One region of the Labrys sp. (in: a-proteobacteria) genome, then DNA from elsewhere that is predicted to be linked to it. Evidence: predicted binding sites of a transcription regulator. Region 1 holds the regulator's gene; each other region holds the start of a gene.

Region 1 (7,650 bases):
CCGAGGGGATGCGGGGGCCATCTATTACGTCGGCGATTCAGGCAGCAATCTCTATTCCAACGCAAAAATCTCCGTAAAGAATCTGGCAGGCGCGACCATTTCTGGTGGCGATTTCGGAATCTATAATAACAGCGCTGCGACATTGACGGTGACGAACGCCGGGACGATCTCTACGGATAGCGGTTATGCCATTCGGTCCGGCGGGCTTGGCAGCATTACCAACAGCAAGCTGATTCAAGGCGACATCGGTCTCTTTGGCGGGGCTCCGCTGAATTCCCTGGGAGTCCCGACCGCCGGCAATACCGTCACCAATACCGGAGAGATCGATGGTTCGATCCTGATCAACGAAGGCAAGAATGTCGTTACGAACTCGGGCATTGTAATCGGCAATGATCAGCTCCTGACTTTCGCAGACGATACTCAGCGGGATGTCCAGGTTTCGATAGGCCTTTGGCAAGGCAACAGTACCATCAAGAACTCAGGAAAGTTGTACGGAACGATACTTGGAAGTTTGGGAGCCGACGTCATAAGCAATACGGGGTTGATCGTCGGCGACACGGCCTATGGCTACGATGCTGGAAGCGAACAGTATTTCCAGGGCGCGTTGGACCTCGGTGCCGGCAATGACAGCCTTACCAACGGCAAGGAGATCGATGGCGCCGTCTGGCTGGGTACGGGAGATGATACGGCGACCAACACCGGCGTGATCTACGGTTTCATCTCGGCTGGCAACGGCAACGACAAGATCACCAATTCGGGCAGCGTCGACGGCATCGATCTGGGCGAGGGGGTCAACACCCTCACCAACAGCAAGACGATCTATAGGGGTGTCTATGGTGGCGATGGCGGTAATACCATCACCAACAGCGGTACCATCTACGGCAATGTCCAGACCGGAGCTGGCAACGACAAGTTCACCGAGTCCGGTGCCGGTCTGGTGACCGGCGACTTCTATTTGGGGGCGGGCAACGATACCTTTGTCGGTGGTGCCAGTGTCGAATATGTCCACGATCAGGCCGGCAACGACATCTATGGCCTCGGTGCGGGCAATGACGTCTATTTTGCCTCGAACGATGGCGGTACCGACAAGGTGGATGGCAGCACCGGGATCGACGTCTTCACTGTCGATCCCGCTACGACCGACCCGCTCAATATCAATCTGGGCATCACGGCGGCTCTCGGCCTGAATGCTCAGACCGCAACCTTCGGCACATCCGGCGGCAGCGAGAATGTGAAAGGCTTCGAGATCGTGTGGGGCACCGCCGGCAACGACACCATCGTCGGCGGAGCGATAGCGGAAACACTGCACGGCAATGACGGCAACGACATCATCGCCGGCGGCGTTGGAGCCGACATCCTTTGGGGGGAGGGCGGCAACGACATCTTCAAACTGCTGGGCGTCAAGGACAGCGGATTGACCCGTGCGGCAACCGACACGATCATGGACTTCACCCAAGGCGAGGACAAAATCGACCTCAGTTTTCAGGAGTTCCACAGCCTGATCGCCAATAGCGATTTCACCGGCTCGTCGGGTGAACTGCGTTATATCTTCCAGGGTGGGCAGACCATGCTGCAGGGCGATATAAATGGTGACAAGAAGGCGGATTTTCAGATCGCGATCCAGGGCACGGTCAATTTGCAAAGCAGCGACATCATCGGCCTCACCTGAGCGTTGGCTGCATCGCGTCTGAGCGAGAAGGTGGCGGCCCCATGGGCCTCCGCCCGCAATTTTCGGGGTAACGATCGCGCGTTTTGAGGCGGTTACCCCGATCGTACCCGCCGTCTGGAAGGGGCCACCGCCACGCTAATTTCACCAGTATTTGCCGGTGGACATTGCTTCAGGAATGATGATGATCGCGTCTTTCGCGTCGCCAAGGGAAGTTTCATGAAAATCAGCGCCCGCAACCAGATCAAGGGCACGATCAAGAGCGTGACGAAGGGGCAGACGACCTCCCACATCCAGCTCGAGGTCAACGGCACCATCATTACTGCGTCGATCACCAATGAGGCCGTCGACGACCTCAATCTCAAGCCCGGCCAGAATGCCTATGCCGTCATCAAGGCCTCAGACGTCATGATTGCTGTCGACTGACCTGTCTTCCCGGTTCATGACGACCTTCGGCGGTGCTCGGGCGAATAGTGGTTCGAGCACTCCTGGTTGCCTGGTGTCGAGCGGATTAGCCTGCGAATTCCGGAGGCTCTCTCAGGCAATCCGCAAGCCCAGTTCGGCCAGCAATTGGCCGGCCTGGCCTTTCGAGATCGTGGCGCCCTTGAAATAACGGGTGTCTGCCAGCTTCAGCCCGCCGAGATCGGCACCGCGCAAGTCGGCACCCTCGAAGCGAGCATCGACAAGATTGGCATCACGCAGACTGCATTCCTCGAAGATCGCCTCGCGAAAATCACATTGGCGCAAATCGGCCTGGGTGAAGTCGAGGCGACGCAGCACGCTCTTCCGGAAGGAAAAGGCCGGCAGCTTGGCCGACATCAGCAGAACTTCCTCGAAAACCAGCCCCAGCCCCGAGGTTTCGGAGAGGTCCGCCCCGGTCAGCTTGCAACCGGTAAAAGCCGTCGAGGCCGCCTTGGCGCGCCGGAAGCTGGTATTGCTGTAATCACCGGTGCGGAACGCCGCTTCCTCCAGGTCCGTGCCACGGAAATCGGCGCCGCTCGCCTTGCAGTTGCGCCAGAGTGTATTGGCAAGCCTGGCGCCGACCAGCTTGGCGTTTCTGAGCCTGCAGCGCTCGAAGGCCCAATGAGAGAGATCGAGACGCGAAAGATCGCATTCCTCCATCTCGCAATCGACGAGGGAATGCGGAAGCTTCGCCGCGAGCAGGTTTTCGACATCGCGGCGCCGCAAGCTGCAGTTCGCGATCGCGCGAAGCGCGTTCATAGCCGGCAAGCCACGATGTCGGCCACGCTCAATAGCGACGGAACAAACCGACCAGCTTGCCCTGGATCTGCACCCGGTCGGGCCCGAAGATACGGGTTTCATAGGCCGGATTGGCGGCCTCCAGTGCGATGGAGGCTCCGCGCTTGCGCAGGCGCTTGAGTGTCGCCTCCTCGTCGTCGATCAGTGCCACGACGATATCGCCGGTATCGGCGTGGTCCTGGCGGCGGATAAGCACGGTGTCATTGTCGAAGATACCGGCTTCGATCATGGAATCGCCGCGCACTTCCAGGGCGAAATGATCGCCGGAGGACAACATTTCCGGCGTGACGCTGATGGTGTGGCTCTTGGACTGGATGGCGGAGACCGGCGTGCCGGCGGCGATACGCCCCATCACCGGGACGAGGACCGGCCGGCCGACCTCGTCGTCAATTTCAGGCCTGACGGGGCGAACCTTGCCGAGATTGCCCTCGATTACATTGGGGCGGAAACCACGCTGGGAAGAGGCGAGCGACAGGCCGCCACCGCTCGGCACTGCCGATTCGGGCAGGCGCACCACTTCCAACGCACGGGCGCGGTTGGGCAGGCGCCGAATGAAGCCACGCTCCTCCAGCGCCATGATCAGGCGGTGAATGCCGGACTTGGACCTGAGGTCCAGTGCTTCCTTCATCTCATCGAAGGAAGGAGGCACACCCTGTTCCTTCAGGCGCTCATGAATGAACCGAAGCAATTCATGTTGTTTCTTGGTCAGCATGGCTATCCCGTCGTGGCGGCCGCGAATCACGGTGAAGATGTAAACAAAACAAGAACAGTGCTACATGTTCCTACTGTGTTCTGCAACAATGAAGTTCAGGTTAAAGACGTGGTCAATAGCCGGCCGCACGGAGATCGATGATCTCGCAGGTCTCACCCGCCTTTGCTTCGGGTGCGAAGGGCGGCCGGATCACCAGGCAGTCGGCATGCTGCATCACGCTGACGAGCGACGAATCCTGCAGTGCCAATGGCTCCACCTTGAGGATGTCTGACGTATCGTCAAGCAGGAAGCGGGCCCGTATATAGTCCTCGCGGACATCGTTGGCCGGCCAGGAGCGGGCAAAGACGGCCTTGCGGCGTGGCGGGCCGGCGTCGGAACGGCCAAGCAACGCGCGCAGCAGCGGCACCAGGAAGAGGACGCCGCAAACCACGGAGGAGACCGGATTGCCCGGCAGTCCGAGGATGTGCATGGCGCCGAGCCGCCCATGCAGCAGCGGCTTGCCTGGCCGCATCGCGATTTTCCAGAAGCCGAGCCGCATGCCTTCGCGGGTCAACGCGGTCTGGATCAGATCGTGATCGCCGACGGAGGCGCCACCGATGGTGACGAGCACATCGGCCTTTTCGGCGCGAGCTCGCTTGATGGCGGCTTCCAGGGCCGGGAAGTCGTCGCTGGCGATGCCGAGGTCGAGCACTTCGCCGCCTTCGGCCTCGACAAGGGCGCGGATGGCGAAATTGTTGGAGGCAACGATCTGGTTTTCGCCGATGGCCTGGCCGGGCAATACCAGTTCGTCGCCGGTGGCGAGGATGGCGACCTTGGGGCGGCGGTGGACCGGCAGACCAGGGTGGTTCATTGCGGCGGCGAGGGCGATATCGCGGGGGCCGATGACGGTTCCAGGCCTCAGGGCCTCACGGCCTTCGGCAAAATCCAGTCCGCGGCCCCGGATATGCTGGCCGGGCTTGGCCGTGGCCTCCAGGATGACGCGATTGCCGTCGCGCCGGGTCTGTTCCTGGATCACCACGGTGTCGGCGCCGTCAGGTACGGGCGCGCCCGTAAAGATGCGCACGGCCTGGTTCTCGCCGACCCGACCGGCATAGCCATGCCCGGCGGCAGACTCGCCGATCAATTCGAGGCTGGCTCCCTGCTTGGCGTCATCCACGCGTACTGCATAGCCGTCCATGGCCGAGGCGTTGAAACCGGGCTGGGTTCTCAGCGCGGTGATGGCGGAAGCAAGCACGCGTCCGCGCGTGGCGTGCAGTGGCACGGTTTCGACAGGAAGCGGGGTGACGCCGGCAACCACCTTGGCCAGCGCGTCCGCGACGGGAAGCAGGCTCATGGATTTTCCTCCGCATGCCAATCGCCGGATTTGCCGCCGGACTTCTCTACGAGCCTGATCGCCTCGATGCGCATGCCCCGGTCGGCGGCTTTGACCATGTCATAGATGGTCAGGCAGGCGACGGAAACAGCGGTCAGCGCTTCCATCTCCACGCCGGTCTGACCCGCGACCTTGGCTGTCGCCCGCACCGTCAGACCGGGCAGAGCGGTGTCGGGCTCGATCTCGACGGCGACCTTGCTGAGGAGCAGCGGGTGGCAGAGCGGAATGAGTTCATGGGTTTTCTTGGCGGCCATGATACCGGCGATGCGGGCCGTGGCGCGAACATCACCTTTCTTGGCATCACCCGACAAGACGAGGTCGAGCGTCTCGCGCTGCATCACCACCCGCCCTTCGGCAATTGCGGTGCGGCTCGTCACGGCCTTTTGCGAAACATCGACCATGTTCGCCTCGCCGGAGGCGTCGAGATGGGTAAGGCTAGGATTCGTATTTTGCCGGCTCATGCCGCCTGGTCCACAGACAGCAGGGCACGCGTGGCGGCGGCGACGTCGGCCTGGCGCATCAGGCTCTCGCCCACCAGGAAGGTGTTCACATCAGCCTTCTGCAGGCGCTGGACGTCGCCGGGTGTGAAGATGCCGCTTTCGCCGACCAGGAGACGATCGCCGGGCACCAGCGGCGCCAGTGTCTCGGTCGTCTCCAGGCGGGTGACAAAGTCGTTGAGATCGCGATTGTTGATGCCGATCATGCCGACATCGAGCGTGAGGGACCGCTCGAGCTCGTCGTGATTGTGGATCTCGCACAGCACGTCGAGGGACCAGTCCTTGGCGGCCGCGATCAGCGCACGGGCTTCGGCGTCGGTGACGCTGGCCATGATCACCAGGATGCAGTCGGCACCCCAGGCTCTTGCTTCCACCACCTGGTAGGGATCGTAGAGGAAGTCCTTGCGCAAGGCGGGCAGCGATACCGCCGCACGTGCCGCGGTGAGGAACTCGGGCCGCCCCTGGAAGGAGGGCTCGTCGGTCAGCACGGAAAGACAGGCTGCTCCGCCGGCTTCATAGGCGCGGGCAAGTGCCGGAGGGTCGAAATCGGCGCGGATCAGGCCCTTGGACGGACTCGCCTTCTTGATCTCGGCAATCAAAGCAGTATTGCCAGCGTCGAGCTTGGCCTGCAGAGCTCTCTGGAAGCCGCGTACGGGACTGGCCCGGTCCGCCAGCTTGATCAGCTCCGGCAGCGGGCATGCCGCCTTCGCTGCCTCGATCTCGCGGCGCTTATAGGCTTCGATCTTCTGGAGAATGGTGGCCATGGCACTCACGCGTTGGAAATTTCAACCAAACGGTTGAGCGTTGCTAGGGCCTTGCCCTTGTCGACGGATTCGCGGGCGAGGGTTACCCCATCCGCCAGGCTCGGCACGCGTCCCGCCACGAGCAGGGCAGCGCCGGCATTCAGGAGGGCGATGTCCCGATAGGGAGTCTTTTCGCCTTCGAGAACGGCCCGCAACGCCAACGCGTTGTGGGCGGCGTCGCCGCCCTTGAGATCCTCGGGTGTCGCAACGCGCAGCCCAACCTCTTCGGGCGTGATGACGCCGTGGCTGATCTCGCCGTTCTCCAGGGAAACGATCTCGGTGGGGCCGGTGGTGGTGATTTCGTCGAGCCCGTCGCTGCCATGCACGGCGATGATGCGCGTCGATCCCAGGGTCTTGAGCACCTCGACCATGGGCTGCAACCATTGGCGGGCATAGACACCGAGCAATTGCCGCTTGACGCCGGCGGGGTTGGACAGGGGGCCGAGCAGGTTGAAGATCGTGCGCGTGCCGAGTTCGACGCGGGTGGGGCCGACATGCTTCATGGCGCCGTGATGGGCTGGCGCGAACATGAAACCGACGCCCGCCAGCGTGATGCAGCGGGCGATACCCTCGGGCTTCAGCTCGATGTTGACGCCGAGCGCAGTCAGCACGTCCGCGGCACCGGATTTGGAGGAGAGGGCGCGATTGCCATGCTTGGCAACCTTCACGCCCGCGCCGGCCACGATCAGGGAAGCGGCCGTCGAGACATTGTAGGAGCCGGAGGCGTCGCCGCCGGTGCCGACGATGTCGACGGCGTCCTCGGGGGCCTCCACCGTCAGCATCTTGGCGCGCATGGCGCTGACGGCGCCGGCCATCTCGTCCGGCGTCTCGCCGCGGACCCTGAGCGCCATCAGGAAGCCACCGATCTGCGAGGGCGTCGCTTGCCCGGAGAGCAGAAGGTCGAAGGCTTCAGCCGCTTCTTCGCGCGTGAGCGAACCGGCGGCAGCCTTGCCGATATAGGGCTTGAAACCGTCCATCACGCATGCTCGCTTTCGTTCCGGTTTTCCTGGGCCCGATGCTTGGCGTTCCATTCCGCCGCCAGCTCCAGGAAGTTCTGGAGGATGCGGTGGCCATGGTCCGACATGATCGACTCCGGATGGAACTGCACGCCATGCAGCGGCGCGCTCTTGTGCTGCAGACCCATGATGACGCCGTCGTCCGTCTCGGCGGTGACTTCCAGATCGGTCGGCAGGCTGTCGCGCTTGACCACGAGCGAGTGATAGCGCGTGCCCATGAACGGGCCGTTCAAACCCCGAAAGACGCCGCGGCCGCGATGATTGATCGAGGAGATCTTGCCATGCATGGGAATGGCGAGGCGCACGATGTCGCCGCCGAAAACC
Region 2 (7,650 bases), on a different contig from region 1:
GCAAGCCGGGCTATGGCAGCGCGCAGGGCTTCGGTGGCCGGCAGATTTGCATCCGGCAGGCCTTCGGAGACCAGCATCTCGAAGACTTCTCGGCGAGCCATGCCAAGGCGAGGCGCCAATTCCTTCGGGCCGGGCAGATCCTCGAAGAAGCCGTCGAGCAGGATGCCGACCAGTTCCTCATAACCGACATGGCCGGCCAGATCGTCGAGCGAATGGCCGCGAATGACGAGCCGGCCGGCGAGGCCGTCCACATCCGACATCACGGTCTCGGTGGCAATGACATCGTCCAATCCATTGTTCATCGCAATCTCCTCAATGAAACCCGTATTGCGGCAAGCATGCTGACGCTTTAGCATTGACGTCAATCTTGATTAAAATCGTCAACATATCTGTCCGGTTGCACCGATGCCCTGGATCACTTCCGAAGAAGCTCTCGCCCTGCTCAAGGTCCAGCCGCAGACGCTCTACGCCAATGTCAGCCGCGGCAGGATCCGGACCAGGCCGCATCCGCAGGACGTACGACGCAGCCTCTATCATGGCGAGGACGTCAAGAGGCTGGCAGGGCGCCATGCCGGGCGGCGCAGTGTGGCCGATGTCGCCGCGCAAACCATCTCCTTCGGCGAGCCCGTACTGGCCTCCGGCCTTTCCGCCATCGCCGATGGCCGCCTGTGGTATCGCGGCGAAGACACCGTCCGCCTGTCGGAGCAGGCAGGCCTCGAGGAGATCGCGCGGCTGCTCTGGCAGGTCGGCAAGGTCGACCTCGCCTTCCCGCCGACCGTCAAGGGCACGCCGATCCCGACCAATCCCTTCGAAGCCGCCCTGCTCGCTTTGGCGCGGCGGGCCAGCCACGACTTCCCTACGGGCGGGCGCTCCCATGCCGTGCTCTGCCGGGAAGCGGCGGGGCTGGTCGGCACCATGGCAGCCGCCATGCTCGGCGGCGGTTCCGATGGTACCTTGCCGTTACACCAACAGGCGGCACTGGCCTGGCAGGCGCCCGATGCCGCCGATCTCATCCGGCGCGCCCTGGTCTTGCTGGCCGATCACGAGCTGAACGCCTCGACCTTCGCTGCCCGCACGGCAGCATCGACGGGCGCTCCGCTGGCCGCCGGCCTGCTGGCGGGGCTGGGCACCCTCGCCGGCCCGCTGCATGGCACGGCCGCGGTGAGCGTGCAGGCCCTGGCCGAGACCGCCCATCGCATCGGCGCCCGTCGCGCCGTGCATGACTGGCTCTCCCGCGGCCATCGCCTGCCCGCCTTCGGTCATCCGCTGTATCCCGACGGGGATCCCCGGGCGACCGCCCTGCTGGCCTGCTTCTCATGCAGCGAGATCTATGAGGGCATCCGCGAAGCCGTGGCAGAACATAGCGACGAGCCGCCGAATGTCGATTTCGCCCTCGCGGCCCTGGCCGACCGCCATGGCCTGCCGGCGAGTGCGCCCTTCACGCTCTTCGCTTTGGCTCGCTCTGTCGGCTGGATCGCCCATATGCTCGAGCAGACGGCCCGGGGCAGCCTGATCCGCCCCCGCGCCCACTATGATGGACCGCCGCTGAACATGGCGGCGGCGGTGGAAACCGCCTGACCCTCGCCGGCAGACCGGCTTTTGCGACAGCAGGCGTCCCCTGTTCCGCAAGCATCAGCGCCGTCTAGAGAAAGTGCGATTTCGTTGAATCGCACTTTCTCTCTAACCTTTTGTTCTAACGCGTTTTCTTAATCGAAAAGTCTATCAACTTTTCTTGAAAAACGCTCTAGCCGGGTAGCGGCGCCAGGCGTCAGCTGGGCGCAAAACGCTTTGAAATGCTTTCGGCCCCAATGCGATAGTCGACAAAGCCAATGCTGGCGTAAAAGGCCTGGCCGCCTCCGTTCTCCTTGCGGATGGTGGCGTCGATGAAGCGCACGCCCGCCGCCTTGGCGGCTCCCGCCGTCTCCCGGAACAAGGCACGGCCGATGCCCCTGCCATGCGCCGCCGGCGCCACATAGGTCGCGATGACCGCCCAGTCCGCCGGCAGCCGATCCTCGCCGGGCCAGTCCGGATCGCACCATTCGAGAGCCTGGAAACCCAGGATCTGCCTATTCTCCACCGCCACGAAGCAGCAGATTCCACGCAGGACGGCGATGAATTCGGCGCGGATGCGGTGCTCGTCGAAGGGCCGGCGATGCGCCGTGGTTCCACCGATCGCGATGATCTCGTTGATGAGTCGGGCCATCGAACCGGCATCCTCCGGCAGGGCGATCCGGATATTCATGGACATAAATAGCTCGCTTTCGGTCGAATCGAGGCTCCTCGCCGCACCCTATCCGGCCGATCCTGTTCGGCAAAGGCAGTCGCCCCGATGTGTCCAACTGCGGCCGGTCCCGGCCGAATGGCAGAGGGCCGGGACGGGCCGATCAAGCCTGGTCCTGGAACTCGATCTCCGCCAGGGCACGAAGCTCGGCTTCCTGCCCTGGATAGGCGGCGGACGGCAGGTCCTGCAGCGTCAGCCGCAAGCTCGCCATATGCAACAGCTGCTGCTGCCTCGGCGTGAGCTTCTCCAGGTCGAAAAGCAAGGCGATCCCGTCGCGCAGCCGACGGTCCTGCTCGCTGGCGTCCCAGCCGCTATAGCGGAGCCATTCCTCCTTGGGATCCATTGGCAGATCCTCCTTCTGCAGGCCGCCGGGAAAGATGGCCGGTACCTTGCGGCATCGCGCTGCGGCTTTCGTACAGGGCGAAAACCGCACCATTTGGGCGTTGTAACCGGCAGACTGCTTTTTGATCGTCACATGTTGCCAAAACAACAATCAAGGTCGAATATCTGACATAATATGTGCTCTTTTGCGCTATAGTGTCAGGACAATGACCAAGAAGGACAAAAAGAAACGCCAGCCTGATATGCGGCATCAAGTGGGTGCCCTTCCCGTGCGCGAACGGGACGGGCGCCTGGAAGTGTGCTTGATCACCACGCGCGAGACCAGCCGTTGGTCGATCCCGAAAGGATGGCCGATGAAGGGGCGCAACGATTGGGAAGCCGCACGAATCGAGGCAGAGCAGGAGGCCGGGCTGGTCGGGACCGTAGGCGAAAAACCCTGCGGCAGCTTCATCTATTGGAAACGCCAGGCTGAGCACTTCGATCTTGTCGAGGTCTGCGTCTACCCTCTGCATGTGAATGCGACCTTGCCGACCTGGAAGGAGATCGGCCAGCGCCAGGTGCGCTGGGTCCTGCCGGCCGATGCGGCCCTCGTCGTCGAGGAGCCGGGACTGTCCTCGTTGTTGCAGGGAATGAAACGCTGAAGCGTTTCGCGCGTCGCCATCGGGGGCACCGGTTCAGTGCAAGTGACCGGCAGGCGAGCCAGTGCTATCGACTCACTCGATAAGCCCAGTCTGCGATCTCCTGGTTTTCGAGCAGATATGGGACGGCCAGGGGCGGCATTCCGCGTACCGGCCTCATGGTATCCCGGCACAGGCACTTTGTGCTGGAACGCCCTTGAAGCGATCGGCGAACCAGTCGGGAAGGGCCGCGACAGCGACGGGCACGATGTTTTCGTGGTCGAGGCCCTTGCTCTCGCGGTAGTCGACTGTCACGCCCTGCTGGCAAAGATCCCGGGCAACCTTGCGGTTGAGCTCGACGGGCACGGCAATGTCCTTGTCCCCCTGGAAGAAGACGAACGGCACGTTCCTGACCGGCAGGAAGGCATCGTTCGCTTCCAGCCATTGGCGCCAGGGCTTGCCCGGCTGCAGGCCATCGCGATTGGCGAAGAGCGTGGTCGGCTTCCCCTCCGTCTTCTCCGCGATCGCCCAGCAGCCCGCGCTCAGATGTTCGAGCATTTCCAGTCCGTCGGTCGACAGCACATCCCGCAGCGCGAGTTCGGGATGGCCGACCCGCAGGCCGACCATGCGGGAGATATAATAGCCACCCGTGGCTGTCGTGGTCAGGTCGTATTCGGTCAGATCCCAGTGCCGGGAAGCCGGGGCGATTTCCCCCGCGCCGAGCAATTCGAGCTCGGGGGCGTAGGCCTGCTGGAGATGGGCAAGCCAGAGCGATGTCTGCCCGCCTTGCGACCAGCCATATTCGACGAAGCGCGGCCCGGCATCCGCGCCGGGAAACGTCTGGGCAAGGCGTACCGCGTCCAGGGAGGCCTTGGCCTGGGCAGCGCCGTTGAGATAGGCCGTGGAGCCGGGCGTGCCCAGCCCCTGGTAGTCGCTGGCGACGACCACGAAGCCCTTGTCCAGCATCTGCTCCAGGGCGGGGATGCGAATGCCCCATTTGTCGACGAGGCTGCGCCGGGAGGGCGCGCAGCTATCCTGCATGCCGGCCGTTTCGTGGTTCCAGAGCACGAGGTGCCCAGGCTGCTTCCTGGAGGCGGCTGGCAGGTAGATCTCGCCGGACACATAGGTAAGCTTGCCATCGGCCCCTTCCGTCACATAGACGACGTTCCAGGCCTTGGCGCCCTTTGGAGCGTCGAAACGTTGCTGCACCCAATAGATGTCACCGCGCTTGGCGCCGGCCGGCACCTCGGTGGGCACGTCGTCCCAGAAGGCTGACCCCTGAGGACCGGTCCTGGGTTCCATCGAGGAAGTCGGAGCTGCTGCGAGCGGGCCGGCCGCCAGGGCCGACAACAGCAAGGCTCCGATAACCGCAAGGGCATATGACAATTTCATGCGCGCCTCCCCAATCTGTCTCTTTTGTTTTTCCTCATGGCCTGTTTGGCGGCAGAGGATGCAGAGCTTGGGGGAATGTCGCAGAGGGCGGAAATCGCTACAAATAGTATGTTGGCCGCCAGACATAACCGAAAGGTTATGAGAGACAGACTCACCATTCCTCGAATCGCATGGGCTTGAAGAGCCAAGGCGAGGCTTATCATCCGAGCTTTCGGGCTGGCATCGTCATGGCGACGACACCGACGACCACACAGGCCAGGCCCGCCCAAGCCGTCGAGGATAACGTTTCTCCAAGAAACAGGACGCCGATCGCAACACCGATCGGCACCCGAAGATAAGCCTGTGCGGTCGTGCCGACGGAACCGAGCGTTTGCACGAGCCGGAAATAGATCACGAAAGCCACAGCCGTCGAGAAAACAGAAAGCGCAAGGAGAGCCAGCACGGAAGTGGCACTGGGAGCCAAGGTCCAGGGGCGATCGACGATGAGACTGGCCGGCACCAGGACCATCGCGCCAGAGACCAGCGAGCCGGCGGCCGGTATCATCGGATCGAGCCCCCTGAAGGACTTGCTGAAGATCGCGGCGCCGGCATAGCAGAGCGTGGCGGCGACGATGGCGAGCTGCGCGCCCATTTCATGCCCGAAGCCGCCGAGCGCCTCCACGCCGACGATCAGGCAGGTTCCGATCAGCCCTGCCGCAACGCCGAACAGCTTGCGGCCGGTGACGGCTTCGTGGCGGGTGAGCGCCGCCGTCAGCAGGAAGGCGAAGATCGGCGAGGTGGAATTCAGGATCGTCGCAAGGCCCGCATCGGTCGTCTGTTCGGCCCAGGCGATCAGGGTGAAAGGCACGACGCTGTTGAGGCAGGCCTGAAGAGCGAAGCGCTCCCATATCCGCCGATCCGCCGGCAATCCCAGCCCGCGCAGCCGGAGGACGGCGACGAGAATGGCTCCTGCAATCAGGGTCCTGGCGGCGATCAGCGTGACCGGTGGAATGGTTTCGACGCCGACCTTGATAAAGGCGTAGGACGCTCCCCAAAGGGCAGAAAGCGCCAGAAGCAACACCGGTTGGTTTGCCATGTTCGCCATGCCGGCCATCGCGTTCCCGTTCTCATCGAGGCTGTTCATGCCCTCCTGCCTAGCTGGAACCGCAGCCGAATGTTTCGGTGCTCACCGAACTGTCGAGCACCGATAGTCACGTTTTGTTCTCATTTTGCTTGGCGATGCCGCGCTTCCCCGCTATCGTCGGCGGGGTTGATGGGGAAACGAGAACGAGATGGTATCGCGCGTCGCGACGGTGGCATTCGAGGGCGTGGAAGCGCGCCAGGTCGACGTGCAGGTCCAGATTATGACCGGTTCGGTGGTGTTCACCATCGTCGGCCTGCCCGACAAGGCGGTGTCGGAAGCGCGCGAAAGGGTGCGCGCCGCCCTGACCGCCGCCGGCCTGGCCCTGCCGGCCAAGCGCATCACCGTCAATCTCGCCCCGGCCGATCTGCCCAAGGAAGGCTCGCATTTCGACCTGCCCATCGCGCTCGGGGTGATGGCCGCCATCGGCGCCATTCCGCATGATGCGCTGGAGGGCTACTGCGTGCTGGGCGAGCTCGGCCTCGACGGCACCATCACCAAGGTCGCCGGCGTGCTGCCATCGGCCGTCGCCGCCAATGGCCGCGGGCTCGGCCTGATCTGCCCGGCCGCCTGCGGTCCGGAAGCGGCCTGGGCCGGCCCCGACATGGACATTCTCGCCCCGCGCTCCCTGATCCAGCTGGTCAATCATTTCAAGGGCACGCAGTTGCTCTCTCGCCCGCAGCCGCGCATCGCCGCGGCGCCGGCCACCCTGCCCGATCTCAGGGACATCAAGGGCCAGGAGACCGCCAAGCGCGCCTTGGAGGTGGCGGCAGCCGGCGCGCATAATCTCCTGATGATCGGTCCGGCGGGTTCTGGCAAGTCGATGCTGGCGGCAAGGCTGCCCTCGATCCTGCCGCCCCTGGTGCCGGCGGAGCTCCTGGAAATCTCGATGATCCATTCGGTGGCTGGCCAGCTCGCCGGTGGCGAACTCACCAGCCGGCGCCCCTTCCGCGCGCCCCATCATTCGGCCTCGATGGCGGCGCTGATCGGCGGCGGCATCCATGCCCGGCCGGGCGAAGTCTCGCTCTCCCATCACGGCGTGCTCTTCCTCGACGAGATGCCGGAATTCGCGCCGCAGACCCTCGATGCCCTGCGCCAGCCGCTGGAATCGGGCGAGGCCGTGATCGCCAGGGCCAATGCCCGCGTTGCCTATCCCGCGCGGATCCAGCTCGTCGCGGCGATGAACCCGTGCCGCTGCGGCAAGGCCAACGATCCCGGCTTCGCCTGCCGGCGTGGGCCGGTGGAGCGCTGCGCCGCCGACTACCAGGCCCGCATCTCCGGCCCGCTGCTCGACCGCATCGACATCGTCGTCGAGGTGCCCGCCGTCTCCGCCGCCGATCTCATCCTGCCGCCGCCGGCCGAGGGGTCGGCCGAGGTGGCGACCCGGGTGGCCGAGGCCCGCGACCGCGCCGCCCGGCGCTATCGCACGCTTGGCCTGCCCGATGGCTCCACCAATGCCAGCGTGCCGGTCAATGTGGTCGAGGAGGTCGCCCGCCCCGATGCGGCCGCCACCAAGCTGTTGCGCGACGCCTCGGAGGCCATGCGCCTGTCCGCCCGCGGTTTCCACCGCGTGCTGCGCGTTTCGCGCACCCTGGCCGATCTCGACGGCGAGGCCGATGTCGGCCGGATCCACATCGCCGAGGCGCTGAGCTACCGGGCGCGGACGGACAGGGCGACGGTGCTGGCGTGAGCGAAAGCGCACCATCAGCGGCAGAATGACGGATTATCGATGGCATCCGCCACTCCTTCAAAGGTGATCCTCTTGCGCTCTTCCCTTTTGCTTCTCGCTGCTGCCCTTTCTTTCTCGCCAGCTTTCTCGTCAGGCCTGGCGATGGCGGCGGAGCATCCCTGCATGGGAGATGCCGGACGCAGGGCAAAAGCCTTGATCGCCTTCAACT
Region 3 (7,650 bases), on a different contig from region 1:
GGCGCGGGCAGCAGGACAGCGCGCTCACGCGTGGCTTCCCCATCCTCGAAGCGGTTGCGCTTCTGGCTCTTAGGGCTTTCGCTGTCGGGGAGGGCAGGCGATTCCTCCCCCATCTTGCCCCAGCCATATTCCTCCTTGCCCGGCTTGTCGGGCAGGGCCGGGGGAGCCGCTTCCCACCAGGGACCGGCGATGCGCTCCGGCCCCTGCAGTGCGGTGATGCGATGGGACGAGCCACGCCAACGGACATGGTCGGGCAGGCCTTCCGGGCTGGTCGCAAGAATCTGCAGGGGCTCGGGCTGGTCGAGGAACAGAGGCGGCCGCTGATGCGAGCCATCGGCCGCCGGCCAAGTTGGCTCGGGATCGGCGGCATCGCGTGCCTCCTCGGCAAAGGCCGGATCGTGCCGGGCGACGGGATGGAGCCGCTGTACGCTGCCGGGGCCGAGGCGCTGGCGGAGGGCGTCGATCAACTCGGCCCGGCGTTCGGCGGCATCGGCCGGCGGCGCATCCCGGCGTCCTTCCTTGAGGGACAGGCGGCTCTGACGCTGGCCGAATTTCTCGGTGACGGTGGCGGTCAGGCTGATGGTCTCGAAGCCGAAGCCGGCATCGATGGTCTCGCCCAGCCGTTCCAGGTCGAGCTCCACCAGCCTGGCGATATGGGCCGGATCGCGCGTGGCGGCGGCAAGGCCGATATGGATGGTGCGCACCTCGCCATCGACCCGGAACAGGCGCAACTGCAAGGCGCGTGCTGCCACCCCGCCCGCGACGAGGGCGGGAACCAGGTCCTGCATCAGGCGGGCGGCGACATGCACCACGGCCGCCTGGCTCACCACCGGCTCGAGGAGCTGGCGGCTGCGATGATAGAGCGGCGGCGGCTCGATCAAGGCGAGGGCTTCCTCACGCCGCCCCATGGCCTGGTCGAGGCGCTTGAGCAGGATCGCATCGAAACGCGCGGCGAAGGGGGCGCGCGGCTTGCCGATGAGATCGCCGATACGGGTGAAGCCGAGGCGGCGCAGGGTCTGGACTGTTACGTCGCCAAGGCGCAGGGCCGCCAGGGGCAGATCGGCAAGGGCCGGGCCGGGATCGCCGTCCTCGGCGATGACAGTGCCGTTCTGGGCATGGAAGCGGGAGAGTGCCCAGGCCGCGCCCGGCGTGTCGGCCAGCGCCACGCGCGCACCGAGGCGAAGATGGCGCAGGCGCTTGACGATGTCGGCAAGAAGCGTCTGTTCGCCGCCCGCCAGATGGCTGGCGCCGGTGACGTCGAGGAACAGGCCGTCGGCCCCGTCGGCCTCGCGATAGAGGGCCACGGAGGGCGTATAGCGCATCGCCCATAGGCCGAGCCGGTGCAGGGCCCTGGCATCGGCCTCCGGCATGGCCGGGCGGGTCTGCAGCCCCGGCACCTTGGCTCTCGCATCGGCGACCAGCCCGCCCGCGGCAAGGCCCTCGATCTCGGCCGGCTTGCTGGCGGCGGCAATGCGCGGGCCTCCGGCGGCATCGACCGTCAGGACGAAGGGGTAATGAGCATCGATCGTATCAAGCGACCTTGGCGCGTTGCTCTGGGCGACGAGAAAGCGCTGGATCGGCCAGCGTGGCAGATAGATCGAGACGATGCGAGGCATGGTCATACTCCATGAGCCAGGATCCGCTTTGCCCGTTGCGGCTGCGCTCGAGCCGAACGTGCCAGCGCCAGGCGGTGAGAAGGCCGAAACGATCGCGCGGCCCGGCGGCCGCGCCGATGCGCCAGCGGGTGATCGCGGCCAGGGAAGGCGCGGCCAAAGGCGGGCGCAGAAGGAAGAGAGGACAGGGGGCGGAGGCTGCCGCGAGCTGGAGGCGTCGGCTGGTGGCGGCGTCCATGCCGCCGCCCGTCACGGCTGCCACCGCCGCGGCGGCGCCGGAGCGCAGGATTTCCTCCATGGCCCAGGCGGCCTCGGTCTCGTCGCCGGCCGCGGCCATGATGAGCCCGGCGGGGTCGAGGCCGAGGGCGTTGAGGCCGTGGCCGTAGAGCCGCCCGAGGCCGGCCAGGCCGCGCGGCGAGGTCACCAGCCAGACCATGCCCTTGGCCTGGCGCAGGGACAGGCGGGAGGCGAGGAAACCCAGTGCGCAGCCATTGTCGAAAATGGTTTGCGGCGCAATTTCATGCAGGCCGTCCAAGGCGAGGCCGCCACCCGGCAGGCGCGCGTCGATCGCCCCGATGCCAAAAGGCAGCACGCCGGCATCGGCATGCACATGGTCGAGCCGGGGCAGCAGGGCACGCAATTCCGCCAGCTTCTCGGCTCGTTGGCCGGCGAGGACAGAAGGAGGGGGAACGCGTATCGTCATGGCTATGATCCGTTTCGCTCAGACTAGAACAAAACAAGAACATTTCAAGCAGAGTCTTTGATCGCGCTCCATCGGGGCGGGAAAGAGCCCGGCATGGTAAAGGGACTCTTCCATCACGAGATGGCAGAGTCCCCTGATTTCAAAGGCCTTACGAAGCGCGCTTCAATGCGAGGGCAGGGAGCGGGGCTGGCCTTCCTTGTCGTGCACGGCGAAGCGTTCCACCAGGGTGGCGCTGGCCTCGTTGAGGCCGACGACCTCGACCTCGCGCCCGTGGCGGCGCGCCTTGAGGACGATGCGGTCGAGTGCGCCGACCGCCGAGATGTCCCAGAAATGCGCCGCCCCGACGTCGATGACGATCCGCTCGACGGGTTCCTGCACATCGACGGCGTCGCTGAAGGTGCCTGCCGAGGCGAAGAAGATCTGGCCTTCGACCCGGTAGACGCGCTCCTTGCCGTCGGCCGAGAGGGTCGAGCGCACGCGGCTGAGGCGCGAGACCTTGCCGGCGAAGAACACGCCCGACAGGAGCACGCCAACCAGCACGCCCTTGGCGAGGTCGGCCGTTACAACCACGGTGCCGACGGTTGCCAGCATCACCACCGAGGAAGGCACGGGGTTGCTGCGCAATTGCAGGAGCGAGCGCCAGGAGAAGGTGTTGATCGAGACCATGATCATCACCGCCGTCAGGGCGGCGACCGGCACGATGGCGAGCAGATCCTGCAGCGCCACCAGCAGGATCAGGAGAAAGCCACCGGCCACCAGCGAGGACAGGCGGCCGCGCGCACCGGAGGACACGTTGATCACCGACTGGCCGATCATGGCGCAGCCGCCCATGCCGCCGAACAGGGCCGAGGCCATGTTCGCGATACCCTGGCCGGCGCATTCGCGGTTCTTGTTGCTCGGCGTATCCGTCATGTCGTCGACGATCTGCGCAGTGAGCAGGGATTCGAGCAGGCCCACGGCCGCCAGAGTGAGCGCCACCGGTGTCAGGATCCGTAGCGTTTCCAGCGTCAGCGGCACCTCAGGCAGACCGAAGCTCGGCAAAGTGGAGGGAAGCTCGCCCAGATGGGCCACCGTGCGCACGTCCAGCCCGAAACCCCAGGCGATGGCAGTGAGCACGGCGATCGCGACCAGAGGTGCCGGAATGGCTCTGGTGACATAGGGAAACAGATAGATGATGGCGAGGCCGAGGGCGATCAGGCCATAGGTTGCCACCGGTACATGCACGAGCTCGGGCAGCTGGGCCAGGAAGATCAGGATCGCCAGGGCGTTGACGAAGCCCGTCATCACCGATTGGGAGACGAAGCGCATCAGCCGGCCGAGCTTGAGGAAGCCGGCGATGATCTGGAACGCGCCCATCAGGATGGTGGCCGCGAACAGATATTGCAAGCCGTGGTCGCGTACGAGGCCCGTCATCAGCACGGCGGTGGAGGCGGTGGCCGCCGAGATCATGGCGGGGCGCCCGCCGGTGAAGGCGATCACGCAGGCGATCACCACGGAGGCGTAGAGGCCGACCTTGGGGTCGACGCCCGCGATCACCGAAAAGCCGATGGCTTCGGGGATCAGGGCAAGGGCGACGACGATGCCCGAAAGCACGTCGCCACGCGGATTGGAAAACCATTCCCGGGAATAGGCAGACAATTTGTTCATGAGAAAATTCGCAAGGGACATGCGGCCATACCCGCTGAAACGGGTTGGATGATGCTGTCGCGCCATTTGCGTTATCCGGCGGATCGGCGGCCGGAAGAGCCACCCGGAATTTCACCGGGTCCTTCTGAATGGCCTCCTTCTAGCGGCAAGGCGCAGGCGGAGGCAAGGCGAAAGGCAGGACCGGCTGCATTTTGTTGCGGCCGGCAGCAAAACCTAAGCTTGCTCACACAGAAACTGTTCGCGAAAAACAACTGTCGGGAAAGATGGCTGCTTAGGGCTTGTGTGAAGGGCGCCGTTTGAGCTTCCCTATCATCCAGACAGCGAGCACCAACCCGAACATCCCCATCGCCAATAGCCAGTGCCCTTGTGCGGAGGTCACTCCAACTAAAGCGCCAATACCCGCTCCCCAATGAAGTGGCCGCTTAGTTGCATTGGCCGCATCTGAAGCGGGCAGACCTCTGCCCGTCCAATTCCCCGAGATGATATCTTTCTTGTCATCGTTCATAGCTTGCATTCCGCTGTCGGGAAAAGCCGCTCACACCGAGGAATGATCGAGGTCTTGGAATTTTGTGCCGATGCGCTTTCGCATGCGGGCAAAAGCTTGGTCACCATCCCAAATACGGCGCAGCTCCTCGATTGTTTGTTCGCGCTGAGTTCGACGAAACTTCCAATCGCGCAGTGCTTCACGCATGACCTCGTTAGCCGGTGCATACTCGCCTGCCTCGACCACCTAGCGCATTATGTCGGCATATTCAGGTGTCAAAGAAACGCCCACTTTTTCGACATCGGCCATCGTGCGTCTCCTTCCTTGTAAGGTAGGAAAGTTTCTACCGCCCACAAGCCTTCCGATAAATCCTTGTTGTTCTCAGCGCTCCTCCTTGCGGAAGGGCTTGAGCAGGGCAGCCGGCGCCACCGCGTTGCGCGACATCATCGCCATGGCGACGATGGTGAGCAGGAAGGGCAGCATCAGGAAGATCTGGTAGGGGATATGCCCCAGGCCCACCGCCTGCAGGCGCAGTTGCAGCGCGTCGACGCAGGCAAAGAGCAGGGCGGCACCGGTGGCGCGCAGGGGATCCCAGCGCCCGAACACCACCAGGGCAATGCAGATCCAGCCGCGCCCCGAGATCACGCCGAAGGTGAAGGCGTTGAACTGGGCCATGGTGAGGAAGGCGCCACCAAGGCCCATCAGGGCGCCGCCGAGGATGACGGCCTCGAAGCGGCGTGCGGTGACGCTGATGCCGGCGGAATCGGCGGCACGCGGATTTTCGCCGACCATGCGCAGGCCGAGGCCCCAGGGCGTGCGATAGATCAGGAAGGCGGTCAGGATGACGCCGATCAGCGCGAGATAGACCAGGGCGTATTGCTGGAACAGGATCGGCCCCAGGATCGGTATCTCGGCAAGGCCGGGGATCGGCACAGGCTGGAAGGCGGCGATGGTCGGCGGCGAGGCCTGCTGGCCGAACACCAGGCGATAGAAGAAATAGGCGAGCCCAGAGGCGAACAGGGTGATGCCGATACCCGAGACATGTTGGCTGAGGCCGAGCGCCACCGTCAGCACGGCATGCAGCGCCCCGAGCAGGGCGCCGGTCGCGATGGCGGCGAGGACGCCGAGCCAGGGGCTACCGGTGAAGTAGGCGGCGGTGAAGCCGGTCATGGCCGAGAGCAGCATGATGCCCTCGATGCCGAGATTGAGTACGCCTGATCGCTCCGAGATCAGCTCGCCGAGCGTGGCGAAGATCAGCGGGGTAGCGATGCGCAGGGTCGCCGCGAAAAAACCGACCTGGAAGATCTGTTCGAGGACCAGGTTCATGCTGCGGCCCTCTGATAGCGCAGGCGATAGGAGGTGAACAGCAGCGCGACCAGCATGGTCAGCAGCGAAGTGCCCTGGATGACGTCGGCCAGGAAGACCGGCACGCCGGTGGCGCGCGACATCGCTTCAGCGCCGGTCATCGCCGCCGCGAAGAACAGGGCCGCCGGCACCACGCCGAGCGGATTGAGGCGCGCCAGCATGGCGATCACGATGCCGCTATAGCCATAGCCCGGCGACAGGTCCCCCATCACCTGGAAATGCACGCCGCCCACCTCGCCGACGCCGGCAAGGCCCGCCAGCCCACCCGAAAGCAAGGCGGTGGCGACCAGGATGGCATTGACCTTGATGCCGCCATAGGCCGCCGCCTCGGCATTCTCGCCGGTGACGCGGATGGCAAAGCCCAGCGTGGTGCGCGTGATCAGGAACCAGACGGCCGGCGCCGCGATTAGGGCCGCCAGCACGCCCAGATGCAGCCGTGTGCCCTCGAAGAACACCGGGAAATTGGCGCTGTCCTCAATCGGGGGCGAGATCGGATAGCCCGAGAGCGAATCCTTCCAGGGCCCTTCGATCAAAGCGAGCACACCGAGCAGGATCACCGAATTGAGGAGAAGCGAGGAGACGACGTCGTCGACCTTGAGTTTCACTCGGAGGAGGGCCGGTATCAGCGCGGCGACGCCGCCGGCCAGCGCGCCGGCGAGCGCCATGGCGACATAGGCGAGGGCACTGGGCATCGGAAAGCTGCCGACGAAACAGCTCGCCACCGCGCCGGCCATCAACTGGCCCTCGGCACCGATGTTCCAGAACTTGGCGCGGAAGGCGACGGCGACGGCGAGGCCGGTGAAGATCATCGGTGCGGCCTTCACCAGCGTTTCGGTGAAGGCGTAGAAATCGCCGAAAGCACCCTTCAGCATCAGGCCATAGGCCTCGAAGACATTGGCGCCCGCGAGCATGATCAGGCCGCTGCACAGGACGAGCGCAATCGCGATCGCCAGCACGGGCAGAGCGAGATTCAGCCAAACGGGCGTGGATTGGCGGGGTTCCAGCCTGAGCATCAGTGGGCTCCCGTCATCAAGAGGCCGAGTTTTTCGATCGTGGCTTCGCCGGCGGGCAGGATGCCGGCGACGCGCCCTTCATAGAGCACGGCGATGCGGTCTGAGAGGGTGAGCAGCTCCTCCAGATCCTCGCTGATCACGATCAGGCCGCGCCGGCGGGCACGCAGATCCAGAAAGCGCTCATGCACGAAGCGGGCGGCACCGACGTCGAGGCCGCGCGTGGGCTGGGCCACGATCAGCACCTTCGGATCGAAGGCGAGTTCTCGCGCCAGCAGGGCCTTCTGCATGTTGCCGCCGGACAGCGAGCCGGCCCGCGCCATTGGCCCGGGGCAGCGTATGTCGAAGGCCCGGATCTGTTCCTCGGCGAAGGCCTGGATGGCGCCAGGCTTGAGCAGGCCGCGCGCCGAGAAGGCGGCGGTGCCGACGCGCGGCAGCACCATCGAGTCGGCAAGCGGCAGGGCGGTGACCATGCCCTGGGTCATGCGGTCCTCGGGGATGCGGCCGAGCCCCATCTCCTGCACGCGGCGCGGGCCATAGGGTACGACCTTGGCGCCGGCGATCTTCAGCGTGCCGGCCGAGGGAGCGAGCATGCCGGCGATCACATCCGCCAGGGCGCGCTGGCCATTGCCGGTCACGCCGGCGATGCCGAGGATCTCGCCCTCGCGCACGGAAAGCGAGACGCCGGCAAGCCGCATGCCGCCATGCCGGTCGGTCGAGACATCATCGAGCGACAGGACGACGGCGCCGGGCTCGGAGGCGGGACGTTGCGGCGGCACGATTTCCTGGCCGCACATCAGCCGCGCCATCTCGGACGAGGAAGTCCTG
Region 4 (7,650 bases), on a different contig from region 1:
GACGACTTCCTGGCCGGCAAGGACGGCCAATGCTGCGAGATGAAGCAGTTCCCCAAGGATCCGGTCTTCGAAGCTGGCGTCGGCGGCGGCCTGCGCAAGGAGGATACCGATCTGAAGGCCAAGCTCGATGCCGGCATCAAGGCGGTCTATGCCGATGGCGAATTCGACACGATCCAGAAGAAATACTTCAAGTACGACGTCGGCACGCCGCCGAAGTGAGATAGGCAGTCCGGTTCACTCCTGCTGAACTGAACCGGGCTTTCTCCGGCCGGCCTGAGAATTCGGGCCGGCGCCTTTTCTTCCTGCGGGGTCGGGCGTGGAAGCTTTCTGGAATCTCCTGATGTCCGGATGGGGCGTATCGTTGCTCCAGGGCCTGGTCATCACCATCGAAATCTCGGTCGGCGGCTATCTGACCGGCCTCGTCATCGGCGGCTTGGTTGCCTGGGCCAAATTGCGCGGGCCGCGCTGGCTGGTCGCGCTCGCCAATGGCTATTCCACCATCTGCCGTGCCGTGCCCGAGGTGCTGCTGATCCTGATCCTCTATTATGCCGGCCAGCAGGGGCTCAATGCCCTGATGGCCTGGCTCGGCTATGGCACGCTGGGAATCGGCGGTTTCTTCGCGGCCATCACCGTGCTCGGCGTGGTCAATGGTGCCTATACCTCGGAGATTCTGCGCGGTGCCGTGCTTGCCTTGCCGAAGGGGCAGATCGAGGCGGCCCGTGCCTATGGCATGCATGGCTTCGGCCTGTTCCAGCGCGTCATCCTGCCCTTGATGATTCCCTTCGCTTTTGCCGGCCTGACCAATCTCTGGATGACCATGCTGAAGGATTCGGCCCTGATTTTCGTGGTCGGCTACAACGAGCTCACCTTCACGGCCGTGCAGGCGGCGGCCTCGACGCGCATGTATTTCCCCTTCCTGCTGCTCTGCGGCGCGATCTATTACGCGCTGACGCAATTCTCCAACATCTTCATCAAAATGTTCGAGCGTCACATCCGGCGCTGGACTCCCAAGCTGGGGTGACCATGTCCGCGGATCTGGCAAGCTGGTTTTTCGAGAATTTCGGCTGGATCGGCAAATATTGGCCGGCCATCCTCAGCGGTTTCTTCACCACGCTGAAACTGCTGTTCTTCTCGCTGCTCTTCGGTTTTCCCCTGGCGGTGCTGGTGGGCTTCGGCCGGGTTTCCAAGAACAAGCTGATCTATGCCATCGCCTCCAGCTTCGTGTCGGTCATCCGCGGCACGCCCCTGCTTGTGCAGATGTTCGTCTATTACCAGGGCCTGGGCTCGCTCTTTCCCGCCATCCCCGGCATCCGGCAATCCTTCATCTGGCCGGTCCTGAAGGACGGCTATTATTACGTCATCTTCGCCCTGGTGCTGAGCGTGGGCGGCTATGTCGGAGAAGTCGTACGCGGCGCGCTGCTGTCGGTCCCGCGCGGCGAACTGGAAGCGGCGCGGGCCTATGGCTTTCGTGGTTTTGCGCTGGTGCGTCGCATCTGGCTGCCCCGCGCCATGCAGGCGATGATGCCGACCTTTGCCGGCGAGACCGTGCTCTGCCTGAAATCGACCGCCCTCGCCTATCTGGTCAGCGTCCAGGATCTCCTGGGCCAGATCAACATCATCCGCTCGCGCGAGGCGATCACCTATACGCCTTTGCTGGTGGTGGCGATCGGCTACCTCATCACCACGCTGGTGATCGAAGCCATCTACCGGCGCCTGGAGGCCGGTTTCGCCAAGACGGTGAAGCCGCACTGAGGCGGCGCATCACGGAGTGCCGGCCTCGCAGTTACGGCACTTGATGGCGCGAGGTCGACGACCTCCAGCCGACAGATGCAGCCTATCCAAGAGTGTCGACCAGAGGTCGACACTCCAAGCCACCCTTTTCGCGGGTGCCGGATTTCAGCCGTGCCAGCGTAGCGACATGCAGGACAGGCCCGCGTCGATCTTGGCGATCTGCGAAGTCGGCAGCCGGACGACGCTATAGCCCTCGGCTTCGAGCAGGGCCGCCGTACGCGGATAATCGATGCCGACGAAGACCCGGTCGTTCACCCTGAGCGCGTTGGCACCCGCCTCCTCGCCTTCCGGCGTCAGCAGCACCCGCATGCCCTCGAACACACCGGAGGCGGCGAGACGGGCGGTCGACAGCATGGTGGTGTCGTCGAGCAGCGAACAGTCGGACTTGAAATGCAGGACGCCTGGCGGCGTGGTGACGACGACGCCCTTGCGGCCGAGTTCGGCCAGCAGAGCAATCAGCTCCTCCGCCCCTTCCCGCGTGGTGCGGTCGGAGAGGCCGATCATCACCGCCTGGGGCGTCACCAGCACGTCGCCACCATCGACGAAACCGGGCCCCTGCAACGCCAGGACCTTCTTGAAGCGCGCGCGCAACACGGGCGTGATCTCCGCCGTCTCGCCGAAACGGCTCTGGGCGCCGACCCGCAGCAGGATCGCTCCCTCGGGAAACACCAGGGCCGGATCCTCCACGAACAGCGAATCCGGAAACGCCTCGAGGGCAGGCAGAACTTCGACGGCAACCCCTGCGGCCTGCAAGGCCTCGATGTAGAGACGATGCTCGGTCGTGACGCCCTCATGGGTCGGCGCACCACGATCCTCGGCCCGCAGGCCCTGGGTCACGCTCACCGGTGGCAGGCGCACGATGGCATTGTCGAAAGCATAGACGGGAAAGGCGCTCATGCTCGCTCCGATCGAAAGGGATTGAAGTCCGCCGGTATCACTCTTCCGGCGGACGGTATTGAATGACCTGGGTCCACAGCCCATAGGCAGCAACGGCCGCGAACATCAGGCCCCAGAACTGGTTGCCATTGTAGAGCTCGACCCCGGCCCAGGCCGCGGGCAGCACGCAGAGCAGCACCCGGACCCAGAGCGGCCTCATCCAGTTCGGCGTGTTGGGCTGGGCCATCGGCTCAGCCCTCGGCCAGCGCCGCGGCGATGGCATCGAGCGCACTCTGGGCCTTGGACCCGTCGGGGCCGCCGGCCTGCGCCATGTCGGGCCGTCCGCCACCGCCCTTGCCGCCGAGCGCCTCGGAACCCTTGCGCACGAGATCGACGGCATTGAAGCTGTCGGTCAGGTCCGCCGTCACGCCGACGACGAGGCCGGCACGGCCGTCCTCGGAGGTCGCCACGATGGCGACGACGCCCGAACCCACCTGCTTCTTGCCCTCGTCCGCCAGCGCCTTGAGGTCCTTCAGCTCGATACCGGTGACGGCCTTGGCCAGCAGCCTCGTCTTGCCGACCGTGCGGATCTCGCTGTCGCCCCCGCCGCCGCCCATGGCGAGCTTCTTGCGCGCCTCGGTCAGTTCGCGTTCGAGCTTGCGGTTCTCCTCGACCAGGGTGGCTAGGCGATCGCCCGCTTCCGCCACGGGCGTACGCAGCACGTCGGCCAGGCCCTGGAGCAGGCGGCTCTCATTGACCAAATGCTGGCGAGCCCCCTCCGCCGTCATCGCCTCGATGCGGCGCACGCCGGCCGCGACAGCGCCGTTGGAGACGATGCGGATCAGGCCGATGTCACCGGTGCGCCGCACATGGGTACCGCCGCACAGTTCCACCGACCAAGCCTTGTTTGAAGAATCGGCCTTGTTCGAGCCGGGCTGGCGCTGGCCCATCGAGACGACACGAACCTCGTCGCCGTATTTCTCGCCGAACAGCGCGCGGGCACCGGAGGCGATCGCATCGTCCACGCTCATCAGATGCGTGGTGACCTCGCTGTTGTCGAGCACGATGGCATTGGCAAGGTCCTCGATCTCCTTGATCTCCTCGTCCGAGATCGGCTTGGGATGCGAGAAGTCGAAGCGCAGACGGTCGGGCGCCACCAGCGAGCCCTTCTGCGCGACGTGATCTCCCAGCGTCAGGCGCAGCGCCTCATGCAGCAGATGCGTGGCCGAGTGATTGGCCCGGATCGCGGAACGCCTGACATGGTCGACGACGAGTTCGAGCGGCTCCTGAACCTTGAGCGTGCCCTCCTCGACGGTGACGGCATGCACGAACAGATCGCCGAGCTTCTTCTGGGTGTCGGTCACCGCCACCTTCAAGCCCGTCGCCTGCACCGTGCCCGTATCGCCCTGCTGGCCGCCGGACTCGCCATAGAATGGCGTCTGGTTGAGGATCAGGAAGCCCTTGTCACCCTGCGCCAGTTGATCGACCGGCTTGCCGTCCTTGACCAGGGCCAAGGCTACGCCTTCGGCGCTCTCCGTCTCATAGCCGAGGAATTCGGTGGCGCCGACCTGCTCGCGCAGGCCGAACCAGACGGTCTCGGTGGCCGCATCGCCCGATCCGGCCCAGGCGGCGCGCGCCTTGGCCTTCTGCTGCTGCATGGCGGCCTGATAGCCCTCGAGATCGACCGAAATGTTGCGGGCGCGCAGCGCATCCTGCGTGAGGTCGAGCGGGAAGCCATAGGTATCGTAGAGGGTGAAGGCGACATCGCCCGAGAAGACCTGGCCGTCGCCGAGCTTCAAGGTCTCGGCGTCGAGCAAGGCAAGGCCCCGCTCCAGCGTGCGCCGGAAACTGGTTTCCTCCAGGCGCAGGGTCTCGCTGATCAGGGCTTCGGCCCGCACGAGCTCGGGATAGGCGGCGCCCATCTCGCGCACCAGTGCCGGCACCAGCTTCCACATGACGGGTTCCTTGGCGCCGAGCAGGGAGATGTGGCGCATGGCGCGCCTCATGATGCGACGCAGCACATAGCCCCTGCCCTCGTTCGATGGCAGCACGCCGTCGGCGACCAGGAAGGAGGAAGCACGCAGATGGTCGGCAATGACGCGGTGGCTGGCCAGAGCCGGGCCCTCGGCCGGCACGCCGATCGCCTCGACCGACGCACGGATCAGGGCCTGGAAGAGATCGATGTCGTAATTGTTGTGCTTGTTCTGCAGCACGGTGGCGATGCGCTCGAGACCCATGCCGGTATCGATCGAGGGATGCGGCAGGTTGACACGCTCGCCGCCCACCAGTTCCTCGAACTGCATGAAGACGAGGTTCCAGATCTCGATGAAGCGGTCGCCATCCTCGTCCGGCGAGCCGGGCGGGCCACCCCAGATGTGGTCGCCGTGATCGTAGAAGATTTCCGAGCACGGACCGCAGGGGCCGGTATCGCCCATGCGCCAGAAATTGTCTGAGGTCGGGATGCGGATGATGCGGTCATCCGGCAGTCCGGCGATCTTCTTCCACAGCCGATGGGCCTCGTCATCCTCGGAGAACACCGTCACCAGGAGCTTGGACGCCGGCAGGCCGAAATCCTTGGTGATCAGGTTCCAGGCGAGCTCGATCGCGCGATCCTTGAAATAGTCGCCGAAGGAGAAGTTTCCGAGCATCTCGAAGAAGGTGTGATGCCGGGCCGTATAGCCGACATTGTCGAGATCATTGTGCTTGCCGCCGGCGCGTACGCATTTCTGCGAAGTCGCGGCGCGCGAATAGGGACGCTTCTCGATGCCGGTGAAGACGTTTTTGAACTGCACCATGCCGGCATTGGTGAACATCAGGGTCGGATCGTTGCGCGGCACCAGCGGCGAGGACGCCACGGCCTCGTGGCCGTTCCGCACGAAATAGTCGAGGAAGGTGGATCGGATCTCGTTGACGCCGCTCATGCCCAATTTGCCTATTTGGCCCAAGTGCCTGTTTGGCTGGTCCCTTCCTTACGGCCTGGCCAGCAATCATGGTGGTGGGGCGTTGTAGCGAGGCTGTTTCGGCCTGTCGAGGCGCTCATTCACGAAAAACCCGCCTGCCGGGCCTGACAGGCGGGTTTTTCAGGACCAAGCGGCAAGGATCGCTCCCCGAACCTGCGGGGGACGGCAGCCGCCTCAATCGTCCTCGGCGTCCGCCGGATCGATATTGTCGAGGATGCGTTCGGCGATCAGGCCGGCATTCTGGCGAATCTGGCCCTCGATCTTGTCGGCGACATCCGGATTGTCCTTGAGGAACTGCTTGGCGTTCTCCCGGCCCTGGCCGAGGCGCTGGCTCTCATAGCTGAACCAGGCACCGGACTTCTCGACCACGCCGGCCTTGACGCCGAGATCGATCAGTTCGCCCACCTTCGAGACGCCCTCGCCATACATGATGTCGAATTCGATCTGCTTGAAGGGCGGCGCCACCTTGTTCTTGACCACCTTCACGCGGGTCTGGTTGCCGACCACCTCTTCCCTGTCCTTGATCGCACCGATACGGCGGATGTCGAGGCGGACCGAGGCGTAGAATTTCAGGGCGTTGCCGCCCGTGGTGGTTTCCGGGCTGCCATACATCACGCCGATCTTCATGCGGATCTGGTTGATGAAGATGACCATCGAGTTGGAACGCCCGATCGAGGCCGTCAGCTTGCGCAGCGCCTGGCTCATCAGGCGGGCTTGCAGGCCTGGCTGCACATCACCCATCTCGCCTTCGATTTCGGCCTTGGGCGTCAGCGCCGCGACGGAGTCGATCACGATGACGTCGATCGCACCCGAGCGCACCAGCGTGTCGCAGATCTCGAGCGCCTGCTCGCCGGTATCGGGCTGCGAGATCAGCAATTCATCGAGATTGACGCCGAGCTTGCGGGCATAGACCGGATCAAGCGCATGTTCGGCGTCGATGAACGCGCAGACACCGCCCCTCTTCTGGGCCTCGGCGACGCTATGCAGCGCCAGCGTGGTCTTGCCCGAGGATTCCGGCCCGTAGATCTCGATGACCCGGCCCTTGGGCAGGCCGCCGACACCGAGCGCGATGTCGAGACCAAGAGAACCGGTGGAGATCGCCTCCACCTCCATCGTCTTGGTACCCTTGCCGAGCCGCATGATCGAGCCCTTGCCGAAGGAGCGTTCGATCTGTGATAGGGCGGCGTCGAGCGCCTTCGTCTTGTCCATGGAGCTTCCTTCGACCAAGCGCAGCTGCGTCTGACTCATATGCCCGTTTCCCTATCAAGCACGAACGGATTCGTCATCCGGACCAATCAATTTCCAACACCGGGCTGCAATCTTGTCGCAATTCGAAGCCCCGTGGCGCTATGTACCCATTTTGTTCTCGTTAACGCAAGTTCTATTTTTGTTCTCAAATTTCTTATTTAACAAAGGCTGATCACCGGGCGGCTTGCGATAAATCATCATACCATTGCACCGATCAGGCTTGCGCCCCAAGGCCCTCCCCGTCCAAACTCCTCGCCGCCAGGATGCGCCGGCAACCCGATCGGCAAATGCGGGACAGGAAACGGGACGATTGCAATGACGAATGCGCAGGAAAGCGTCGGCTTCATCGGAGTCGGCTATATGGGCCATGGCATGGCCAAGAACATCGTGGAGAAGGGCTATGCGTTGACGGTGATGGGGCATCGCAACAGAGCGCCGGTGGAGGATCTCGTGGCGCGCGGCGCAAAGGAAGCCAAGAACCCGCGCGAGATCGGCGCCGCTTCCAGCATCGTCTTTCTGTGCGTCACCGGCTCGCGGCAGGTCGAAGCACTGATACGGGGTCCCGACGGGCTCAAGGCCGGCCTGAAGCCGGGCTCCGTCGTCGTCGACTGCTCGACTTCCGATCCGAACTCGACCCTGGCGCTCGCTGCCGAACTCGCCGAAGCCGGCATCGACTATGCCGATGCCCCGCTCGGCCGCACGCCGAAGGAGGCCTGGGAAGGCACGCTCGACACCATGGTCGGCGCCAGCGACGCCCTGTTCGAGCGCCTCAAGC

The links. The regulator LexA, encoded in region 1, represses DNA repair genes until DNA is damaged. The targets are predictions, from matches to a motif close to TGTTCNNNNTGTGTTCNG.
Region 2: the regulator LexA is predicted to act here: its motif matches at 5,831-5,848, upstream of QM672_RS08030 (YifB family Mg chelatase-like AAA ATPase).
Region 3: the regulator LexA is predicted to act here: its motif matches at 2,341-2,358, upstream of QM672_RS11725 (ImuA family protein).
Region 4: the regulator LexA is predicted to act here: its motif matches at 7,005-7,022, upstream of recA (recombinase RecA).

Annotation. Positions count from the first base shown of each region.
Region 1 covers NZ_JASGFM010000018.1:56,331-63,980, reverse strand. Annotated here, with positions in the region: gene QM672_RS17215 (hypothetical protein) at 1-1,669, shown strand, start outside; gene QM672_RS17210 (molybdopterin-binding protein) at 1,886-2,092, shown strand; gene QM672_RS17205 (pentapeptide repeat-containing protein) at 2,204-2,887, opposite strand; gene lexA (transcriptional repressor LexA) at 2,916-3,638, opposite strand; gene glp (gephyrin-like molybdotransferase Glp) at 3,751-4,971, opposite strand; gene moaC (cyclic pyranopterin monophosphate synthase MoaC) at 4,968-5,471, opposite strand; gene trpC (indole-3-glycerol phosphate synthase TrpC) at 5,468-6,271, opposite strand; gene trpD (anthranilate phosphoribosyltransferase) at 6,277-7,287, opposite strand; gene QM672_RS17175 (anthranilate synthase component II) at 7,287-7,650, opposite strand, start outside.
Region 2 covers NZ_JASGFM010000006.1:7,946-15,595, forward strand. Annotated here, with positions in the region: gene QM672_RS07995 (citrate synthase/methylcitrate synthase) at 1-302, opposite strand, end outside; gene QM672_RS08000 (citrate synthase) at 406-1,578, shown strand; gene QM672_RS08005 (GNAT family N-acetyltransferase) at 1,769-2,248, opposite strand; gene QM672_RS08010 (hypothetical protein) at 2,385-2,624, opposite strand; gene QM672_RS08015 (NUDIX hydrolase) at 2,878-3,264, shown strand; gene QM672_RS08020 (lipase family protein) at 3,418-4,632, opposite strand; gene QM672_RS08025 (DMT family transporter) at 4,832-5,755, opposite strand; gene QM672_RS08030 (YifB family Mg chelatase-like AAA ATPase) at 5,904-7,442, shown strand; gene QM672_RS08035 (hypothetical protein) at 7,635-7,650, shown strand, end outside.
Region 3 covers NZ_JASGFM010000010.1:71,725-79,374, forward strand. Annotated here, with positions in the region: gene QM672_RS11720 (Y-family DNA polymerase) at 1-1,616, opposite strand, end outside; gene QM672_RS11725 (ImuA family protein) at 1,531-2,316, opposite strand; gene QM672_RS11730 (SulP family inorganic anion transporter) at 2,479-3,963, opposite strand; sul1 at 4,033-4,088, opposite strand; gene QM672_RS11735 (hypothetical protein) at 4,499-4,654, opposite strand; gene QM672_RS11740 (ABC transporter permease) at 4,829-5,773, opposite strand; gene QM672_RS11745 (ABC transporter permease) at 5,770-6,825, opposite strand; gene QM672_RS11750 (ABC transporter ATP-binding protein) at 6,825-7,650, opposite strand, start outside.
Region 4 covers NZ_JASGFM010000061.1:8,760-16,409, reverse strand. Annotated here, with positions in the region: gene QM672_RS30740 (transporter substrate-binding domain-containing protein) at 1-219, shown strand, start outside; gene QM672_RS30735 (ABC transporter permease) at 341-1,021, shown strand; gene QM672_RS30730 (ABC transporter permease subunit) at 1,024-1,752, shown strand; gene QM672_RS30725 (arginine deiminase family protein) at 1,897-2,688, opposite strand; gene QM672_RS30720 (DUF3329 domain-containing protein) at 2,726-2,914, opposite strand; gene alaS (alanine--tRNA ligase) at 2,919-5,588, opposite strand; gene recA (recombinase RecA) at 5,802-6,875, opposite strand; gene QM672_RS30705 (NAD(P)-dependent oxidoreductase) at 7,191-7,650, shown strand, end outside.